3 regions of the Saccharopolyspora sp. NPDC045839 genome follow, and region 1 is predicted to be linked to each of the others. Evidence: riboswitches for the same ligand, from Rfam matches in the RefSeq annotation. Region 1 holds a riboswitch; each other region holds the start of a gene.
The links. A riboswitch is a leader RNA that binds a small molecule or an ion and turns the genes downstream of it on or off. The one in region 1 is predicted to bind cobalamin.

Region 1 (4,798 bases):
CGCGCCTCGAAGTGCTGCTGCAGTGTCTCGCCGGTGGCGCGGCGGACCACCTCTCCGACGAGCGCCCCGATGACCAGCGCGTGGTACCCGAACGCGGTGCCCGGGCGCCAGTACGGCCGCTGCGCGGCGAGCCGCTCCGCGATGACCCGGTCGTCGGCGACCTCCTCCAGCGACAGCCCCGCGTCCGCGCCCACGAGCCCCACGCGGTGCGACAGCAGGTCGCGCAGGACGACGTCCTGCTTGCCCTCGGCGCCGAACTCCGGCCAGTAGTGGCTCACCCGCTGGTCCAGGTCGAGCACGCCGTCCTGCACCAGCAGCGCCGCGACCAGGTACGCCGCGCCCTTCGTGGAGGAGAACACGCCGGTCAGCGAATCCCCGGTGATCTCGGGGCCGACCCACAGGTCGACGACCCGCTCACCCGCGAGGTGGGCCACCAGCTGGGCCGCGTAGTCACCGCCCTCGGCCGCCGCCACGGCGGCGAACTCCTCGCGCACTGATTCGAATCCGGCGACAACGGTGCCCTGCGGCGTGCTCTCCTGCGACATCGGAGCTCCATTCGCTCGACCTGGTCCTGATCGGATCAAGTCGCCGCACCGCGGGGAAAATTCCCGGCAGATCGGACCGTTCCGCGGGCGGCACCACCGGTGCGGCGCCGCCCGCGGGCCCGGCGTCAGCGCAGTTCGGCCGCCGCCGCGACGAGGTTCTGCAACGCCGCCTCGACCTCGGCGTAGCCGCGGGTCTTCAGCCCGCAGTCCGGGTTGACCCACAACCGTTCCGCGGGCACGGCCGCCAGCGCGGCCCGCAGCAGGTCGACGACCTCGGCGGTGTCCGGCACGCGCGGCGAGTGGATGTCGTACACGCCGGGCCCGACGCCGTGGCCGAAGCCGACCGCGTTGAGGTCGTCGAGCACCTCCATGCGCGAGCGGGCGGCCTCGATGCTGGTGACGTCCGCGCCCAGCGCCACGATCGCGTTGATCACGTCGCCGAACTCCGAGTAGCACAGGTGGGTGTGGATCTGCGTCGAATCGGCGACTCCGCAGGTGGCGAGCCGGAAGGACGTCACCGCCCAGTCCAGGTACTCCCCGTGCTCCGCACGGCGCAGCGGGAGCAGCTCGCGCAGCGCGGGCTCGTCGACCTGGATGACCCGGATGCCGGCCGCCTCCAGGTCGGCGACCTCGTCCCGGATGGCCAGCGCGACCTGCTTCGCGGTGTCGGCCTGCGGCTGGTCGTCGCGGACGAACGACCACGCCAGGATCGTCACCGGGCCGGTGAGCATGCCCTTGACCGGCTTCTCGGTCAGCCGCTGCGCATAGCTCGCCCACTCGACGGTGATCGGCGCCGGGCGGGAGACGTCGCCGTAGAGGATCGGCGGGCGCACGCACCGCGAACCGTAGGACTGCACCCAAGCGTTGTCGGTGCTGGCGAAGCCGTCCAGGTGCTCGGCGAAGTACTGCACCATGTCATTGCGCTCCGGCTCGCCGTGCACCAGGACATCGAGCCCGAGCCCTTCCTGCAGGCGGATCACGCGCTCGATCTCGTCCTGCATCCGCCGCCGGTACGTCGCCTGGTCGATGCGGCCCGCGCGCACCGCGGCGCGCGCCTTGCGGACGTCCGTGGTCTGCGGGAACGATCCGATCGTCGTGGTCGGCAACGGCGGCAGGTTCAACGCCTTCTGCTGCGCCGCGCGCCGCGTGTCGTACTCGCCGCGCTGCGTGTATTCCGGCCGCAGCGCCTGCAACCGAGCGCGCACGCGATTGTTCCGGACCCGGTCCGCGCCGGCGCGGTCGGCGATCGCGGCGCGCGCCTCGGCCAGCTCGTCGGCCACCGCGTCGCGGCCCTCGCGCAACGCGCGGCCCAGCACGACCACCTCGCGGACCTTCTGCGCGGCGAACGCCAGCCAGGACTTCACCTGCGGGTCGATGCCGGTCTCCGCATCGACGTCGTAGGGCACGTGCAGCAGGGAGCACGACGTGCTGACCGCGACCTCGTTCGCCGAGCCGAGCAGCGTGGCGGCGGTCGCGAGCGCCTTGTCGAGATCGGTGCGCCAGACGTTGCGCCCGTCGACGAGCCCGGCCACCAGGGTCTTGCCGCTCAGCCCGCGAACCGACGACAGGACGTCCACTGTGGACTTACCGGCGACGAGGTCGGCGCCGATCGCTTCGACCGGGCTGGACGCCAGCACCTCCAGTGCCTCGCCGAGATCGCCGAAGTATCCCGCGACCAGCAGTCGCGGCCGCTCCGCCAGATCGCCGAGACGCTGGTAGGCGGCGCGCAGGGCGGCGAGTTCGGCCGGCGAGCGGTCGGCGGCGAAGGCGGGCTCGTCCAGCTGCACCCACTCGACGCCCGCGCGGTGCAGCTCGCCGAGCAGCTCCGCGTAGGCGTCCAGCAGCGCGTCCAGCCGGTCCAGTGGCCGGAACGACTCCGGTGCGTCGTCCGCGGACTTGGCCAGCAGCAGGAACGTGAGCGGACCGACCAGCACCGGGCGGGTGGTCACGCCCAGCTCGGCGGCCTCCCGGTACTGCTCCACGGGAGCCCTGTCGGCCAGCGAGAACTGCGTGTCCGGGCCGATCTCGGGCACCAGGTAGTGGTAGTTCGTGTCGAACCACTTCGTCATCTCCAGCGGCGGCTCGGACGCCACGCCGCGCGCCATCGCGAAGTAGGTGTCCAGCGGGCCCAGCCCGAGCTTCGCGAAACGCGGCGGGATCGCGCCGAAGGTGACCGCGGTGTCCAGCACCTGGTCGTAGTACGAGAACGTGTTGCCCGGCACCGAATCCAGGCCCGCGTCCCACAGCGAGCGCCAGGTCTGGACGCGGAGTTCGCGCGCCACCGCGCGCAGCTCCGCCTCGCCGATGCGGGACGACCAGTAGCGCTCCAGCGCGCGCTTGAGTTCCCGGTCGGGGCCGATCCGGGGGTATCCGAGTACGGTAGATCCGATCTTGCTGGTCAACGCCCTCTCCTCGCGAGCTCGACGGCAGATGCCCCGAGGTCCGGGAAGGCGCAGGCGGACCGGCGCGCACCACACGGCGCGAGCCGGTCGTCCGCCGGGTCCTCCCGCGAGACCTCGGACCGCGCGCACCGTCCGGTGCGCGCACCGGTGGCAGGTCTTCGGACTCGCGGGCGCGTCCCGGCCGGAGCCGGGCTTCCTAGTGGCCGTCGCTTCCCAGGCACGCGTGCCCAGTGCTGTGCCCGGTCTGGGACCGGGGACGGCGTTCGTTCCCACTCACCGCTGCGGGGCAGTCCCGGATTCCCACCGGGTTCCCTCTTGCCTCGTCCACCCCGCTTCAAGGGAGCGGACGAACCACCAGCACAACGGAGGCTACCGATCGGGGGGCCGTTGGCAAGGGCCGGTGCCGCGCCCGACCCGCGCCGGGCGCCCCCTCGCGGCCGTCGATCCCCGGGCTGAACATGATCTTCCGGCCCATCGCCGCACCTCCGGTGAGACGCTCGTCACGCGGCACCGCCGCCGGCGGCCCGTTCCCGAAACGCGGGATCGCCACGTCCGGGTGACGATCGCGGAAACGGGCCGATCCGCATCTCACGTTTCCGCGACGCGGGGCGTCTACGGGGAGTGAAAGTGAGACCGTTCGAGCAGATCGTTGACGAGTACGGCCCCATGGTGCTGCGAGTGTGCCGGGCCGTGCTCGGGCCGGCCGACGCCGAGGACGCGTGGTCCGAGACGTTCCTGGCCGCACTGCGCGCCTACCCGGAGCTGGCCGAGGACACCAACGTGGAGGCGTGGCTGGTCACGATCGCCCACCGCAAGGCGGTCGACGTCACCAGGGCGACGGCCCGCCGGCCGGTGGTGGTCGAGCGCCTGCCCGAGCGGCCCAGCACGACCGGCCGCCCGGAGGACTGGGACGGCGACCTGTGGGCCGCGCTGAGCGCGCTGCCGACCAAGCAGCGCATGGCGGTGGCCTACCACTACCTGGCCGGCCTGCCCTACGCCGAGATCGCCGCGATCCTCGGCGGCAGCACCGACGCCGCCCGGCGGGCCGCCGCGGACGGCATCAAGGCCCTGCGCACGACCTATAAGCCCACCACGAGAGTGGGGAGGGAAGCGTGATGATGACGATCCACGAATCCGACGACGGACACCTGTTCGACGCGCTCCCGGCGATCGACTTCAACACCAGCGAGCGGCTGCACATCGACCTGGTGAACGCGGCCCAGCGGGAAGGGCTGCTCGACGTCGCGTACCGCACCGTCGGCACCCCGGTCGGCGAGCTGCTGCTGGCGGCCACCGAACGCGGCCTGGTGCGGGTCGCCTTCGACCGCCAGGGGCACAGCTCGGTCCTGGAGTCGCTGGCCGAGCTGATCAGCCCCCGCATCCTGCGGGCGCCGGCCCGGCTCGACGAAGCGGCCCGCCAGATCGACGAGTACTTCGCCGGGCGGCGGCGGACCTTCGACCTGCCACTGGACTGGCGGCTCTCGCGCGGGTTCCGGCTCAACGTGCTGGAGCACCTGCCCGACATCACCTACGGCCACACCGCGAGCTACGCCGAGGTCGCCGCCGCGGCGGGCAGCCCGCGGGCGGTTCGCGCGGTGGGCACCGCGTGCGCGACCAACCCGCTGCCGGTGGTGGTGCCGTGCCACCGGGTCGTGCGCTCGGACGGCACCTCGGGCGGGTACGTCGGCGGTGCGGAAGCCAAGGAAACCCTGCTGAACCTGGAGGCGGCATGACCACGTCGAAGACGGACCGGTACGCGAAGCGGGTCGCGGCGGCGGACTGGGCGGGGGTCGCCGCCGAGGTCAACGACTACGGTTGCGCGCTGCTGCCGCAGTTGCTGACCGTCGCCGA
Region 2 (4,798 bases), on a different contig from region 1:
CAGACCTTCGATTTCCATTGAAATTGCGGCGGGATGCCAGGGTGAGGGTTACTGGCAGGCTTCGCAGTCGGGGTCTTCGACCGAGCAGGCCGCGCCGGCCGCCGCGGTCGGGATCTCCGCGACCGGGACCGCAGTCGCGACCGGGACCGCAGTCGGGACCGCGTTGAGCTTGCCGTCGGTGCCGCGCAGGGTGCTCTTCTCCACGTGGGTCGCGCTGGTGGAGCGCAGGTAGTACGTGGTTTTCAGGCCCTTGTGCCAGGCGAGCCGGTAGAGCTCGTCGAGGGTGCGGCCGCTGGGCCGGCTGACGTAGAGGTTCAGCGACTGCGCCTGGTCGATCCACTTCTGCCGCCGCGCTGCGGCCTCCACCAGCCAGCGCGGCTCGATCTCGAACGCGGTGGCGTAGAGCTCCTTGAGCTCCTGCGGGATCCGCTCGATCGGCAGCAGGCTGCCGTCGTGGAACTTCAGGTCCGCGACCATCGCGTCGTCCCACAGCCCCACGCGCTTCAGGTCGGCGACCAGTTGCGGGTTGACCACGGTGAAGTCGCCGGACATGTTCGCCTTGACGTACAGGTTGCGGTAGACCGGCTCGATGGACTGGTTGACGCCGCAGATGTTGGAGATCGTGGCGGTCGGCGCGATGGCCATCACGTTGGAGTTGCGCATGCCATCGCGCACCACCCGGGCCCGCAGTGCCTCCCAGTCCAGCGTGGACGACCGGTCCAGGTCGACGTCGCCGTCGCGGGCCTCGGCGAGCAGTTCGAGCGAGTCGATCGGCAGGATGCCGCGGCTCCACAGCGAACCGTCGAAGGACTCGTAGCGGCCCCGCTCGGCCGCCAGCGCGCTCGACGCGGCGATGGCGTGGTAGCTGATCTGCTCCATGCTGCGGTCGGCGAACTCCACCGCCGCGTCCGACGACACCGGGATGCGCTGCACGAACAGCGCGTCCGCGAAGCCCATCAGCCCCAGCCCGACCGGCCGGTGCCGCAGGTTGGACCGGCGCGCCTCGGGGATCGTGTAGAAGTTGATGTCGATGACGTTGTCCAGCATCCGCACGGCGGTGCGGGTGGTGCGCTCCAGCTTCTCGGCGTCGATGCCGCCGGCCGTGACGTGCCGGGCCAGGTTGATCGACCCGAGGTTGCACACCGCCACCTCGTCGGTGCTGGTGTTCAGGGTGATCTCGGTGCACAGGTTCGAGGAGTGCACGACGCCGTTGTGCTGCTGCGGCGAGCGCAGGTTGCACGGGTCCTTGAAGGTGATCCACGGGTGGCCGGTCTCGAAGAGCATGGTCAGCATCCGCCGCCACAGCTCCACCGCGCGGACCCGCTTGAACACCTTGATCTCGCCGCGGTCGGCGGCCTGCTCGTAGGCGCGGTAGCGCTCGGCGAACGCCTTGCCGTAGAGGTCGTGCAGGTCAGAGGTCTCGTCCGGGGAGAACAGCGTCCACTGCTCGTCGGCTTCGACGCGGCGCAGGAACTCGTCGGGCACCCAGTTCGCGGTGTTCATGTCGTGGGTGCGGCGGCGGTCGTCGCCGGTGTTCTTGCGCAGGTCGAGGAACTCCTCGACGTCGATGTGCCAGGTCTCCAGGTACGCGCACACCGCGCCCTTGCGCTTGCCGCCCTGGTTGACCGCCACCGCGGTGTCATTGGCGATCTTCAGGAACGGCACCACGCCCTGCGACTTCCCGTTGGTGCCGTTGATGTGGGCGCCGATGCCGCGCACCGGCGTCCAGTCGTTGCCCAGCCCGCCGGCGTACTTCGACAGCAGCGCGTTGTTGCTGATCGAGTGGAAGATGCCGGACAGGTCGTCGTCCACAGTGGTCAGGAAGCAGGACGACAGCTGCGGCCGGGTGGTGCCGGCGTTGAACAGCGTCGGCGTCGAGCACATGAAGTCGAACGACGACAGCAGGTGGTAGAACTCGATGGCCCGCGCCTCGCGGTCGTCCTCCTGCAGCGCGAGACCCATCGCGACCCGCATGAAGAACGCCTGCGGCAGCTCGAACCGGGTGCCGTCGTGGTGCAGGAAGTACCGGTCGTAGAGGGTCTGCAGCCCGAGGAAGCCGAAGGTCAGGTCGCGTTCCGCCACCAGCGCGCCGCCCAGCCGCGCCAGGTCGAAGGCGCCCAGCTCCGGGTCCAGCATCTCCAGTTCGACGCCGCGCCGCACGTAGTCGGCGAAGTACTCCGGGTAGCGGGCGCGCATCTCCTCCTGGTCGGCCTCCTGCGGCTCGCCCAGGTAGCTCAGCGCCTCGCGGCGCATCCGGTCCAGCAGCAGCCGGGCGGTGACCTGCGAGTAGTTCGGTTCGGTCTCGATCAGCGTGCGCGCCGCCATGACCTGGGCCAGCGAGAGCTCGTCGTCGCTGATGCCGGTGTAGCCGGTGCGCCGCACCTCGTCGAGCACGGCTTCGGCGGACACGCCGGACAGCCCGGCGCAGGCTTGGTGGACCACAGTGGACACGCGGGTCCAGTCGTTGAGTGTCGCCGTCACGGGCTCTCTCCCTCGCGAGCTCGGCGGACCACGACGGCGTGCGAGGAGACCCGCGGCGGCAGCCGCTGGTCGTCCGCGCAGACCCGCCCTCGAGGCCCCGGACAGCACGCTTCGCGCGTGCACCGGTGGCAGGTCTTCGGACTCACGGGCGGCCTAGTGGTCGTGGCTTCCCAGGCTGTTCGCCCAGTGCTCTACCCGCTGCCGTTCGGCAGCCGGGTCACGACTTTCGTTCCCGTTCACCGCTGCGGGGCAGTCCCGGATTCGCACCGGGTTCCCTCTTGCCTCACCGGACGCCTCCGGTGAACCACCAGCGATCGACACACTACATGTTGGGTTCGGGGGCGGCGTGCATGGGCAGATAACGGCGTGGCGCGGTACCGGTCGACAGTCCGGGCGCGGTGGCCGAGACTGGGCGGCCGGGGGCTGGCGAAAGGGGACCCGGTGGACGAGGCGAAGCTTCGGTCGTTGCTCTCGGAGCTGACCGTGGCGGACAAGGCGCGGCTGCTGACCGGAGCCGATTTCTGGACCCTGCACCCGATGCCCCAGATCGGGCTGCGGTCGCTGGTGCTCTCCGACGGCCCGAACGGGGTGCGCGGCACGACCTGGGACGAGCGCGACACCTCGCTGCTGTTCCCGGTGGCGTCCGCGCTGGCGGCGACGTGGGACCGGGCGGCGGCGCGGACCGCGGGGGAGATGTTCGGCGACGAGGCGCGCCGCCGGGGCGTGCACGTGGTGCTGGCGCCGACCGTCAACGTCCACCGAAGTCCTTTCGGCGGAAGGCATTTCGAGAACTTCTCGGAGGACCCGCTGCTGATCGGCGAGATCGGCGCCGAGGTGGTGGCGGGCATCCAGTCGCGCGGGGTGGCCGCGACGCCGAAGCACTTCGTGGCCAACGACAGCGAAACCGAGCGGCTCGGCTACGACGCGATCGTCGACGAGCGGACGCTGCGCGACCTCTACCTCAAGCCGTTCGAGCGGATCATCGCGAAGGCTTCGCCGTGGATGCTGATGGCCGCCTACAACTCGGTGAACGGCACCACGATGACCGAGAATTCCGTGCTGGTGAACGACATCCTCAAGGGCGAGTGGGCGTGGGACGGCGTGCTCGTGTCGGACTGGTTCGCCACCCGCTCGCTCCGGGCGGCGGCGCTCGGCGGCCTCGACCTGGCGATGCCCGGGCCGAAAAGCCCTTGGAGCGGCGGGAAACTCGCGAAGGCCGTGGAGAAGGGCGAAGTTCCGGAGTCGGTGCTCGACGACAAGGTCCTGCGCGTCCTGCGGCTGGCCGACCGCGTCGGCGCGTTCGAGGACTCCGAGCCCGGCGGTGGTGGTCCGCCGGAGGAGGCCCGGCCGGTCATCCGGCGGCTCGCGGCGCAGGGATTCGTGTTGCTGCGCAACGAGGTCGTGTCCGATGCGCCGCTGCTGCCGATAGACTCGAAGGTCGCCAAAGTCGCTGTGATCGGCGAGAACGGCACTATCCCGGCGGTGCAGGGCGGCGGCTCGTCGCACGTCAGCCCGCCGCACGTGGTGACGCCGCTGGACGGGCTGCGGGCGGCGCTGCCGGACGCGGATGTGGTGTACCAGCGCGGCGTCCGGCACCGGCGGCTGCTGGACGTGATCCCGGGAGCGGAGGTCACCGATCCGGAGGGCGAGGGCGGCGGCCTGCGCGTCGACTACCTCGGTGCCGACGGCGAGGTGCTTGAAAGCGAATTGCGCGGCACCGAGCGGCTGCTGTGGCTCGGCGGGCTGCCTGCCGGGACGAAGTCGTTGCGGTTGCGGGGGAATCTCCGGCTCGACGTCGGTGAGCACGTGTTCGGGGTGAACGGAACCGGCGGCTTCCGCGTCGAGCTCGCGGGCCGGGAGGTCCTCGCCGCGGACGTGGTGCGTGCGGACGGGATCGACGATCCGATGGGCGACATGCTGGAGCCACCCGAGCAGCGATTCAACGTGGTGCTCGTGGAGTCGGACCTGGACGACGCCGGCCGGGCCGGGCTGACCGTGGAGTTCAACCCGCAGAGCCTCGATGCGCTGGTGGCGGTCGGAATCGGGCACCGCGCACGGGAATGGGACGACGCCAGCGAACTCGCGGCGGCCCTCGCGGTCGCCAGGGACGCCGATGTCGCGGTGGTCGTGGTCGGCACCAACGACGAGGTCGAGACGGAGGGCCGCGACCGCGACTCGCTGGACCTGCCCGGCGCGCAGAACGAGCTCATCCGCAAGGTCGTGGCGGCGAATCCGAACACCGTCGTGGTGGTCAACGCCGGCTCGCCGGTGCTCATGCCGTGGGCCGCCGACGTGCCCGCGGTGCTGTGGACCTGGT
Region 3 (4,798 bases), on a different contig from region 1:
CAGCAGCACCGGCAGGAAGGACGCGCCCATGCACGCCAGCCCGATCGCCACCGACCGTCCCGCGCTCCACCGCCCCCGGCACCACTGCGTGATCCGGACCTGCAACGCGATGCCGACCACGGTCGACACGACGAACACGGCGGCCACGGCCTCGGTGAGCCCGGAAACCCGCTGCGCCTCCAGCGGCAGCATCAGGTAGAGCTGGTTGTAGAGCCCGAAGTACGCCGACAGCGCCAGGGTGAACAGCAGGAAGCGCCGGTTGGCGAAGACCTCGCGCCAGCTCCCGAGAACGCTGCGCTGCTGCGGGCTGCGTTCCTGCCGCGGCAGCACGATGATCTGGGCGAGCGTCAACACCGCGAAGGCGGTGCACGCCACCAGTGCGATCAGCCGGAAGTCGACGGCGAGCAACGCGGCACCCAGCAACGGCCCGACGAGAGTTCCGGCGTGCGCGAAGACGTTGAACACGGCGAACGCCTCCGCGCGCCGATCGCCCGCCTCATGCATGAGATAGGTGCGCACGGCGGGGTTGAACAGGGCGCCGGCCAGGCCGGTGAGCACGGCAGCGGCGACCAGCCCGGGCAACGACGTGAACACGCCGAAGAGCCCGAAGGAGACCACCCGCAACGCGCACCCGGCGATGATCATCGGCCGGCACCCGAGCCGGTCCGAGGCGGTCCCGCCGAGCAGGAACATGCCCTGCTGGCTGAGGTTGCGGATGCCGAGGACCAGCCCGATCACCGCCGCGCCGTACCCGAGGCCGGCCATGTGGGCGGCGAGGAACGGCAGCAGCATGTAGAAGCCGACGTTGATGCCGAACTGGTTGACCACCAGCAGTCGCGCGGCGGGCGACAGCCGCCGGAATCCGTCCCGCGTCATCGCACGCCCTCCTCGCACACCGGGCATCCGGAACCGGCCGCGCCGCGGTTCCGGCACGGGTCGACGACGCGGCGCGTCCGCATCCAGCCGGAGGATTCCGAGTCCACTTCGGACGGTTCGGTGGCCGTGGGCACCAGGCCGTGGTCGAGGTGGTACCCGTCGTCGTAGATCGTCCGCCAGTAGCGGTGCGGACCGTCCGGGAACACCGCGCACACGAGGTCCGAACCCAGCTCCGCGGCACACCATGACGCGGCCAGCGCGACGGCGCCGGTGCTCCACCCGCCGGTGACGAACGATCCGGCGGCGAGCCGACGGCACGCGTCCGCGGCCTCGGCGGGGCCGATGAGGTGCACCTCGTCGAAGATGTCGTAGGCGACGTTGCCGGGGTGGATGCTGCTGCCCAGCCCGCGCATCAGCCGGTGCGCGGCGCGCTGGCCGAACACGGTCGAGCCGATCGAGTCGACGCCCACGATCCGGACGTCCGGCCACCGCCGCCGGACCACCGATGCGATCCCGGCGCTGTGCCCGCCGGTGCCGACGCTGCACACCACCGCGTCCAGGTGCTCGAACTGGTGCGTGAGCTCCCGTCCCAGGGCGAGGTATCCGGCCGGGTTGTCCGGGTTGTTGTACTGATCGGGCCAGTAGGCGCCGGGCAGCTGCGCGAGCAGCTCGGCCACCCGGTCCCGCCGCGCCCGCTGCCAGCCGCCCGTGGGATGCGGCTGCTGCACGATCTCCACCCGTGCGCCGTGCGCGCGCAACAACGTCCTCGTCATGCCGTCGATCTCCCGGTCGGCCACCACCACGACCGGATGCCCGAGCGCCGAACCGACGCAGGCCAGGCCGATCGCGAGCGTTCCGCTGCTCGATTCGACGATCGCGGCGCCGGGCCGCAGCTCGCCGCGCCGCCGGGCGCCCTGGATCAGGGACAGAGCGGCCCGGGCCTTCATGCCGCCCGGGGCGAATCCTTCGAGCTTCGCCCAGAAACCGGGGTGGGGGTGGGCGAGCGGCGTTCCGATGCGCAGCACGGGGGTGTTGCCGATGAGTTCCAGCGCGGAACGGCACTTCGGGCCGCCGTCGGTCCAGGACGTCCAGGTGGCGGTCACGGCAGCTCGCCCGGGTCGGCGGTGTGCAGGTGGATCTCGGTGTGGCCGCCGGTCAGCCAGAAGAACGGGTACGGCTCCGCGGACAGCGCGTGCACTTCGGTGCCGACCATCTCGCGGAGCACCGCGCTCCCGGTCTGCGCGAACATCACCAGCGGCAGCCCGCGTTCGCGGCACAGCCCCGCGATCTCGTCGAACGTGCCGTTGCCGAGCACCATTCCGGAGGCCAGCACGGCCTGCGATCCGGCGATCGCTTCCCGGTGGTCCCGGACGATCGGCTCGCCCCACTCAGTGCGCCCGCCCTTCAGGTCGCAGGGAACCGGGCGAAGACCGCGCTCGAGGAGGGCGGCGAGCAGGGAGTTCACGACGCCGATCACCGCGACGCGACCGCCGGCCGGCGGAACGAGCCCGGCCACGGCGCGTGCGCGGGTCATCGACTTCGCCAGCGAGGTGCCCGGCGGGATGTGCACCGTGCGGGATCGCGGGTGCTCGTCGTGCGGGGTCAGCGACGCCAGGTAGGCGTCGAGCACGGCGACCCGGACGGCGGGTTCGGGATGCGCCAGCAGGTCGGCGACGGTGCTGCCCACCAGGTCGTGCATCGCCGGCGAGTCGAGCTCGCCGGGCTCCACGGCGCACGAGCCGACCGCGCTGCCGACCCGCACGCTGAGCACGGAATTGCGATAGCCGGCGGATCTTCCGACGTGGTGTGCACTTTGGACGGTCATGAAGGCGACGGAGGCGGTCGCGTTTGCCAGGCGTGCCTCGTCGGGGCGTGCCGGGTCCGCAGCGCGCACGCGTTCGATCTGCGAACGCAGCGCCGCATGCGTTGCGGGGCACGCGGAGTTGCCAGGGGGAAGCAAGGTGTCTCCACGCAGGTGTCAGCGGACGAACGGGACGTAGTTCGTGCTTCCTACCTGCTGGTTCGGCACGCCTTGCGGGATCGGGCCCGGTCGGGCCGGGTGTGGTGGCAGGGGTGGGTGGCGACGACGCGCGCGGCGCGGTGCTGCACCTTCAGTACCTCCTCCGGGGCTCCGCGACCCCGTACGAATCGGTACGACGGCGTCAGTCTCCTGACTCGTGGATCATCGCTACCCGCGCGCCTTCCCACCGCTAGGTGCGGCAGTGGCATCGGTGGCGGTAGCTCCCCATTCACAGTGGCGGGACCGTGCCGGATTCACACCGGCTTCCTGCGCGCCGTCGCATGAACATCGACGCTGACGCTTGCACCCGGCGGGCCGGGTGTCAAGACACCCCAGGCAAGATCACCTCGACGCCGGGGCGAACGCCTGTCCCTGCGGCCGCTCGTGTCGTCCTCAGTAGACGTTCGATCGCCGCTGATCACGCCATGTCCGCTCAGCGCGCCAAGCGCCCGAGCAGGGCTGCGGCGATGCCGATCATGACGCCGGCGGCGACGACCAGGACGCCGAAGTCCAGCGCCAGGTGCGCGGGCGTGCCGATCAGCAGTCCGCGCAGGGCGTCGACCTCGTAGCTGAGCGGGTTCGCGTAGTTGACCGCCTTCAGCCACCCCGGCATCAGGTCGACCGGGTACAGGGCGTTGGAGGCGAAGAACAGCGGCATGGTGATCGCCTGCCCGATGCCCATCAGCCGGTCCCGGGACAGCACCAGCCCGGCGATCGTGATGGACAGGCAGCAGAAGAAGACCGAACCGAGGACCACCACGGCGCCCATCGCGAGCAGGTTCACCGGGTTCGTGGTGAGGCCGACGCCGAGCAGCGCCGCCAGCACCAGCACCACGAGCGCCTGCACCAGCGCGCGCACCCCGGCGGCGAATGCCTTGCCGGTCACCAGGGCGACTCGCGGCGTGGGCGTGACCAGCAGCTTCGCCAGCACTCCCGCATCCCGCTCCCAGATGATCTGGATGCCGTAGAAGATCGCGATGAACAGCGCCGACTGCGCGAGGATGCCCGGCGCGAGGAAGTCGAGGTAGGGGACGTTCCCGGTGGGGATCGCGCGCAGCCCGGTGAACACCTGGCCGAAGATCAGCAGCCACAGCGCGGGCTGCACGGCCCTGGTGAGCAGCTCGGCCCGGTCGTGCCGCAGCTTCTGCAGCTCCACCAGGCACATCGCCGCCACCCGCGCCGCCACCAGGCCCGGCGGGCTGCGCCGCACCGGTTCAACCGAGGCGGCCGGAGGTGCGTCGAGTCGCGCGGACATCTCGCATCCCTTCTCCCGTTTCCTCGAAGGTGTCGTCGGTGATCGTCCGGAAGACGTCGTCCAGCGTGGCGTCCGGTCCCACGGCCGCCTTGAGCTCGGCGGGGGTTCCCCGCGCCCGGATCCGCCCGCGGTGCATCAGGGCGATCCGCTCGCAGTGCTGGTCGGCCTCGTCCATGTAGTGCGTCGTGACCAGCACGGTCATCCCGGTCTCGGCGCGGATCCGGGCGATCCGCTCCCACACGCCCTCCCGGCCGATGGGGTCCAGACCGATCGTCGGCTCGTCCAGCACCAGCAGCCTCGGCCCGCTGACCAGCGCCTGCGCGAGTTCGAGGCGGCGCACCATGCCGCCCGAGTAGGTGCCGGCCAAGCGTTCGGCGACGGTGGCGAGCCCGACGGCGCCCAACGCGGCGCGCACCGCGGAGCGCCGCTGCGCGCGCGGAACGTCGAAGAGGCGGGCGAACAGCGCGACGTTCTCCCGCCCGGTCAGCGCCCCGTCGGCCGAAAGCTGTTGCGGCACATAGCCGATCAGCCGACGCGCCGCCAGCTTGTGGCGTGCCGCGTCGACCCCGAAGATCTCGACCACGCCCGCCGCGGTGGGCAGCAGCGTGGTGATCGCCCGGATCGTGGTGGTCTTGCCCGCGCCGTTG

Region 2: linked by a shared signal. The riboswitch ahead of AC07EQ_RS14830 (ribonucleoside-diphosphate reductase subunit alpha) and the one ahead of metE (5-methyltetrahydropteroyltriglutamate--homocysteine S-methyltransferase) in region 1 are both predicted to bind cobalamin.
Region 3: linked by a shared signal. The riboswitch ahead of AC07EQ_RS38560 (hypothetical protein) and the one ahead of metE (5-methyltetrahydropteroyltriglutamate--homocysteine S-methyltransferase) in region 1 are both predicted to bind cobalamin.

What each region holds. Positions count from the first base shown of each region.
Region 1 covers NZ_JBWKKH010000027.1:94,823-99,620, forward strand. Annotated here, with positions in the region: gene AC07EQ_RS30890 (serine hydrolase domain-containing protein) at 1-545, opposite strand, end outside; gene metE (5-methyltetrahydropteroyltriglutamate--homocysteine S-methyltransferase) at 671-2,947, opposite strand; cobalamin riboswitch at 3,080-3,318, opposite strand; gene AC07EQ_RS30900 (RNA polymerase sigma factor) at 3,569-4,063, shown strand; gene AC07EQ_RS30905 (methylated-DNA--[protein]-cysteine S-methyltransferase) at 4,063-4,680, shown strand; gene AC07EQ_RS30910 (2OG-Fe(II) oxygenase) at 4,677-4,798, shown strand, end outside.
Region 2 covers NZ_JBWKKH010000008.1:282,791-287,588, reverse strand. Annotated here, with positions in the region: gene AC07EQ_RS14830 (ribonucleoside-diphosphate reductase subunit alpha) at 49-2,481, opposite strand; cobalamin riboswitch at 2,592-2,805, opposite strand; gene AC07EQ_RS14825 (glycoside hydrolase family 3 protein) at 2,923-4,798, shown strand, end outside.
Region 3 covers NZ_JBWKKH010000044.1:64,631-69,428, forward strand. Annotated here, with positions in the region: gene AC07EQ_RS38550 (MFS transporter) at 1-876, opposite strand, end outside; gene AC07EQ_RS38555 (PLP-dependent cysteine synthase family protein) at 873-1,979, opposite strand; gene AC07EQ_RS38560 (hypothetical protein) at 1,976-2,647, opposite strand; cobalamin riboswitch at 3,018-3,190, opposite strand; gene AC07EQ_RS38565 (ABC transporter permease) at 3,330-4,151, opposite strand; gene AC07EQ_RS38570 (ABC transporter ATP-binding protein) at 4,111-4,798, opposite strand, start outside.